Regions from separate parts of the Priestia sp. LL-8 genome, predicted to be linked through region 2. Evidence: riboswitches for the same ligand, from Rfam matches in the RefSeq annotation. Region 2 holds a riboswitch; the other holds the start of a gene.
The links. Region 2 has a riboswitch for S-adenosylmethionine ahead of U9R83_RS19755 (hypothetical protein). Riboswitches for the same ligand answer to the same signal wherever they lie in the genome.

Region 1: another riboswitch for S-adenosylmethionine. It lies ahead of metK (methionine adenosyltransferase); the one in region 2 lies ahead of U9R83_RS19755 (hypothetical protein).

The regions. Positions count from the first base shown of each region.
Region 1 is NZ_JAZAQH010000001.1:4,650,528-4,653,947, forward strand. Features, by position in the region: gene U9R83_RS24240 (glycosyltransferase family 4 protein) at 1-316, shown strand, start outside; gene metK (methionine adenosyltransferase) at 351-1,553, opposite strand; SAM riboswitch class I at 1,686-1,803, opposite strand; gene pckA (phosphoenolpyruvate carboxykinase (ATP)) at 2,178-3,420, shown strand, end outside.
Region 2 is NZ_JAZAQH010000001.1:3,767,001-3,770,420, forward strand. Features, by position in the region: gene alaP (alanine permease AlaP) at 1-698, opposite strand, end outside; gene U9R83_RS19750 (DUF1540 domain-containing protein) at 1,014-1,172, opposite strand; gene U9R83_RS19755 (hypothetical protein) at 1,273-1,611, opposite strand; SAM riboswitch class I at 1,681-1,782, opposite strand; gene U9R83_RS19760 (hypothetical protein) at 1,904-2,200, shown strand; gene U9R83_RS19765 (GNAT family N-acetyltransferase) at 2,213-2,659, opposite strand; gene U9R83_RS19770 (hypothetical protein) at 2,740-3,180, opposite strand; gene U9R83_RS19775 (glycosyltransferase family 2 protein) at 3,288-3,420, opposite strand, start outside.

The sequences.
Region 1 (3,420 bases), 880 kb from region 2:
TTCAGAAACAGAAACCTTCGGAAATGTTGTACTGGAGTCTCTTGCTTCTGGAACTCCTGTAGTGGCAGCAAATGCAGGAGGCGTTAAACAGATGGTTCAGCACGGGCGAAACGGCTACCTTTGCAAACCTCACTCCTTAGAAGAATTCAGTTCGGCTATTACAGATTTACTCGATGATTTGCATCAGCGGCTTCACTTTGGCCATGCAGCGAGACAATATGCTCTTACTCAATCATGGGACGCCATTTTTCAGCATTTGCTTTCAGAATATGAAGGTGTCGTAGAAAAATCTGCTGCAGGTATTCAGTGGGCATAAAAAAAAATCTCCGTTTTCACGGAGATTTTTTTTATTATTTAGCTAAAGCTTGAGTTTTTAATGCTTCCGCTTTGTCTGTGAACTCCCAAGGAAGCTCTACATCCGTACGACCAAAGTGGCCGTAAGCTGCTGTTTGCTTATAAATTGGGCGACGTAAATCAAGCATTTTAATGATGCCTGCTGGACGTAGGTCAAAGTTTTTGCGTACTACGTCTACTAGTACTTCTTCAGAAACTTTTCCTGTACCGAATGTATCAATTGAAATAGATACTGGCTGTGCAACACCAATTGCATATGCTAGTTGTACTTCACATTTATCAGCAAGATCAGCTGCTACAATGTTTTTCGCAACATAACGAGCTGCATAAGCTGCTGAACGGTCTACTTTTGTTGCGTCCTTACCAGAGAATGCACCGCCGCCGTGACGAGCATATCCGCCGTAAGTATCAACGATAATTTTACGACCAGTTAAACCAGCATCTCCTTGAGGACCGCCGATTACGAAACGTCCTGTTGGGTTAATGAAATACTTTGTATTTTCATCAATTAACTCGTTTGGAACAACTGGATTAATAACATATTCTTTTAAGTTACGCTGAATTTGCTCTAACGTTACTTCTGGGTGATGCTGAGTTGAAATAACAATTGTATCGATGCGAACAGGTTTGTTGTTTTCATCATATTCAACTGTTACTTGTGTTTTACCATCCGGGCGAAGGTAAGGAAGAATTTCTTCTTTACGTACTTCTGTTAGACGGCGAGCAAGTTTATGAGCTAATGAAATTGGAAGAGGCATTAATTCTTTTGTTTCGTTACATGCGTAACCAAACATTAACCCTTGGTCTCCAGCTCCGATTGCTTCGATTTCTTCATCTGACATTTGACCTTCACGTGCTTCTAACGCTTGGTCTACACCAGCAGCGATATCAGCTGACTGCTCGTCGATAGATGTTAATACTGCACAAGTTTCAGCATCAAATCCGTATTTTGCACGAGTATAGCCAATTCCTTTAATTGTTTCACGAACTGTTTTAGGAATATCCACGTAAGTAGAAGTTGTAATTTCACCACTTACTAAAACTAAACCAGTTGTTACGCTTGTTTCACAAGCAACACGAGCATTTGGATCCTTTGCTAGGATAGCATCAAGAATTGAGTCAGAAATTTGGTCACAAATTTTATCGGGATGTCCCTCTGTAACAGATTCTGACGTGAACAGACGACGTTGTGTTGACATCAGTTTTCCTCCTTATAAATACGATACATTGTGATACGGTACTCATTCCCTTATTTTCATTACACGTTAAAAAATATAAAAAAACCTTTCCTTGTATCGAGGAAAGGTATCAAATTCTACATAAGCCTTTCACTCTTATCGATCAAGGTTGTGCCCTTGCATCAGGTTAGCACCTTATCGTCTACACAAAAAAATGACGATGGTTGCTGGGTTTCATAGGGCCTGTCCCTCCACCAGCTCGGGATAAGAGAGTATCCGTTCAAGGACATATAATACATGAAAAAGCGCTTCACTGTCAACAACATTCAAATGGAAATCATCTCTTTATGTTTGAATCTGTTTTAATGTAACATACTCAAATTCTGAAATAGTATACCTTATTAAGAATCATCACTAAGTTTGGTTAATAAGACAGATCAAAATGAAGCTTTCACTTAAAATAGCCTCACTTTTTTCGCTTCTAGCACATATACATGTGTCTAAAATAGGTATAACGTACATTTTTTTATAATGCACAAACATTTTTAGTTAAATAGTATAGAATAATTAAATAAATGTGTTATACTAATTATAAATTTCAAACATTAATGAATAAATAATAGCTAAAAAAGGAAGGTAGTGCACATGAGTACTGTTGATATGTCTATCGAATTAAATGGTTTGCTTCAATTAAAAACAACAAAACATCAATTATCTGTTCCACAACTTGTTGAAAAAATTCTAGCTCGACGCGAAGGGACGCTGACTTCTACAGGTGCTGTGTCAGTCGAAACCGGAAAATATACAGGTCGCTCTCCTTTAGATAAATTTATTGTAAGCGATGCTGTATCTTCAAAAACGGTTGAATGGGGACCTGTCAATCAGCCAATTTCTGCTCAGCGATTCGATGCGCTATACAAAAAAGTCTTAACCCACTTAAAGAAGCAGGATGAACTTTTTGTTTTTAATGGATATGCTGGAGCTGATAAAAAGTATCAGTTACCAATTCAAGTAGTTAATGAATTTGCATGGCATAACCTATTCGCTCAGCAGTTATTCATTCGCCCTTCAGCCGAACCAAAAACAAATGATGATGTGAAGCCGTTTACAATTGTAGCAGCTCCAACGTTCAAAGCTGACCCTGAAACAGACGGGACGAATTCTGAAACCTTCATTATTCTTTCGTTAGAGCGACGTATTGTGCTAATTGGAGGAACTGAATACGCTGGTGAAATGAAAAAATCTATTTTCTCAGTGATGAACTTCTTGCTTCCTCAAAACAATATTCTATCTATGCACTGTTCTGCTAACGTAGGAGAAGAAGGTGACGTTGCATTATTCTTTGGTTTATCTGGAACGGGTAAAACAACGCTTTCTGCTGATGCAAACCGTCGTTTAATCGGAGATGACGAGCACGGTTGGTCAAGCTCTGGTGTATTTAATATTGAAGGAGGATGCTACGCGAAGTGCATTCAACTTTCCGAAGAAAAAGAACCGCAAATTTTCAATGCAATTCGCTTCGGCGCCGTACTAGAAAATGTAGTGTTAAATCAAAATACGAAAGTAGCAGATTACAATGATAATAGTTTAACAGAGAATACTCGTGCCGCTTATTCAATTGACTCTATTGATAATACGGTATTGCCAAGCGTTGCTGGGCATCCTACAGCTATTGTCTTTTTAACTGCTGATGCTTTCGGCGTCTTGCCTCCAATCAGCAAGCTTACAAAAGAACAAGCGATGTACCATTTTCTGAGCGGATATACTAGTAAGTTAGCTGGAACAGAGCGCGGCGTAACATCGCCACAGGCTACTTTCTCTACATGCTTTGGTGAGCCTTTCTTACCTCTTGCTCCAACAACTTATGCAGAAATGCTAGGAAAGAAAA
Region 2 (3,420 bases):
TTTTCCGGATTTTTCACTTCTCCTGCGGTAACGCCGATCATTTCAATTCCTAAATACGCAAACATAACCATTTGCAGCGACAGCAAAATACCTTTGAATCCGTTCGGGAACAGTCCGCCGTTGTCCCACAAGTTTTTGATACCAGTCGCAACGCCGCCGTTGCCGATTCCAAACACAATCATTAATAATCCAACTGCAATCATTAACACAATCGCTAAAATTTTAATAAGTGCAAACCAAAATTCCAGTTCACCATATGCCTTAACAGCTAAGAAGTTAACCGTTGTCATGATGACAAGCGCCGATAACGCCCAAATCCAGTTTGGTACATCCGGATACCAATACCCCATATAAATACCAACGGCTGTAATTTCAGCCATACATGTTACAACCCATAAAAACCAGTAGTTCCAACCTGTTAAATAACCAGCAAGCGGCCCTAAATAGTCGCGTGCGTACTTGCTGAATGAACCTGCAACAGGTTTTTGAATCGCCATTTCTCCAAGTGCTCTCATAATAAAAAACATAATCATTCCGCTAAATCCGTACGCCAATAATATTCCTGGTCCTGCTAATTTAATAGCAGATGCAGATCCAAGAAACAGCCCTACCCCTATGGCTGCTCCTAAGGACATCAGCGTCACATGTCTTTCTTCTAACCCGCGTTTCAATTCTTTCCCCTGAGTTTTCCCCTGCATAAACGTCTCCCCTTTTTCCAATCTGTCAAAACGAGATGAATACAGCCTTTTGTTAGCGCTTTCATATAAGTTTGTGCTAAAAGTCAGCTAGGCTATATATTTGTATTCTATCACCTTTCTCTCACTTTTCTTTTGTCGAAAAACGAAAAAATTATCTTATCATTTTGTTTAAACGCACAATTAGATGCAGACACTGCATTTTTACTATGTATTTATTATTGCACCTAAGTAATAGTATTTTTAAGAAATAGAAAAACGCCGACTCAACTCCGTCAGCGCATCGTTCATTTTATGCTTTTTTATAAAAACTAGCATTTATCTCGCGGGTTCAAAAGTTTTACAGCCAGGTTCTTCCGTTTCAGAAACATGGTGACTACTTTCAGGACTCACAACGTAAATGGACTCTGCACTGCATTTATTTCCGGACTTCCAATACATACACTCATTCACTTCACATAATACACCTTGTGCCACTGTTATCCCTCCTTTGCTTTTCTTATCTATTCACTACCCGAAATATAACGATTCTAACATTTTCATGCAAAAAAACCGCTTGTTTATCAAGCGGATCTTTTTATTGCGTGTGTTCAACATACTGTTTTTTAGCTAAATATAACTCACGGCTCAGCGTGATCCGCCGTTCTCTTAATTTCCTTAATTTAGCCTGAAATTGTTCGTTAGTTGGCTCTTCTTGAATCAAGCGATACGTAAAAGAAATATCTTCATTTAACTGTTTAAAATCTTCCCATATCTCTTGAACGAGGGCGGATTGTTTTTCTTCAAATGAACGACTTTGCTGCGTTTTTAGCGCGGCTAAGATTTCCTGCTGCCACGTTTCGTCTTTTATTTCTTTTGCTAATAAGTATAGATCTAAATAATCGTCAATGCATAAAGCCGTTTGTTTATTATTCAATGTCATCACCTTTTCTATACGAAATGTTTCTTCCTAAGAAGAGGGTTTCATCATAGAAAAAGATTCCTCTTCTTATCTGTCAGAGCTAGGCTATGCTGGAATTAGCACCATTCAATAATTGTGGTTGCTGAGGCTTCAAAGGGCCAGTCCCTCCACCTCTCTAGATAAGAATATTTCGCTTTTAAATTATTTCTGACTATTCTAATATGTTTTATAGGTTACGTCAATAGCTTTTCAATAAAAAGAAAAAAGAAGTAAAATATGGTATGATTTTATAAAGGATGGTGAGCACATGAAACGATATATGTTATCTGCTTTTTTGGGAAGCTTGCTGCTGCTTCTTAGCATTGCCTTTTCATCTACTTTCCACGTTGCAATTGTCAAAACAACCGGAAGCATTGGAGGGATTATTTTAGCAGCGGCGGCTCTGATTATGAACGCGCTTGAAGATCCCCCCTCCTCAGACAATACAGGTGGAGGAGCCGTTGAAGTACTAGATAAAGGCGCTGTTTGGGCTACTTATTTACTTTTACTTTCATTACCGAACCTCATCGCATGTATAACATCTTATGTTTTATGGACTCGCTGACATTCACTAACGTTACGGACGTTTTACCACCTGCAGGCTCATTGATATTTGTTTATCTACAAATCCAAGTTCACGATACACATGCTGTGCAAAATTCCCAGCATGAACGCTGAGTCTGATTTCAGGATATGCTTTGATAGACAATTCATTGATTGCTTTTTGCATTAACGGCTTGGCTAGACCTTGCCCGCGGTATTCCGGTACAACATATAATTCGTAGATAAAGCCAATTTCTTCTTTTGAAAAGAAGTCGGCGGATGGGCCGATAAGAACCCAGCCTGCGAGTTTATTTTCTTGTCTCGAAACTAAATAATAACAGCCTTTTTCAAGGGCATTACCAACTAATTCATTTACGCGTTCAGCTGACGGATGAAACTGCTTCATTGTTCCTTCAAACAGCGCATCAGCAGATTTCGTCCGAATTTCCTGTATTTCTTCTTCAGTAGCTTTTGCAATCATCACGATCTCTCCTTTTGTGTTCGTTTTCCACATGCGAGGATAAATTCCTGCAAAAAAAGTCTTCGCCTAAGCGAAGACTTTTATTTAAATTCAAAATGTTCTTGATGATTGCCTTGTTCGTCCGTCCAGTTAATCATAATGTCTAAACCTGCCGCTTTTCCAGGAACAGCAAAATTCGCATAGCGAAAACGTTGACCGCTTTTGCTTAAGTTAGACCTTTCAATAGGAGAAAACAAGCTGTATTTCGCCTTATTTTTTCCTTCGTGCCGAAAAGCTTGGACCTGCACGCGCTCTACATCTTTTCCAATGTTTGCAACGGTTAATCCATATGTATGATAGACGTTATTTTTCCACTTTAGCTGATTATCTCCCGTCATGCTCGCTTTTGTCAGTTCAACCGACCATTGTTCAGATGATTTCTTCATTGGAAGCTTCTCAATCGAAAGAGCGCTGACATGAATGTTTGCAAAAGCAAGCCAAACAAAACAAAAAGTGCTGACTGTATAAAATAGTCTTTTCATAGATTTTAATCTCCTTAGAAATTTTAGTAGTAGCATCTCCTATTCACTTAAAAATTATGATAAACGCTTTAACAAAAAAAGCCTCTCCATTTAGGAGAAGCTTCTTGTTAATGCATAAGCAAATCTTTTTGTTTGTCTAATGAGTGTTTTGTATATAAATCTCTTTCAATCGCATATTTAGGACGCTGTTTCACTTCGTTAAAAATCTTGCCAATATATTCTCCGACAAGACCCATTCCC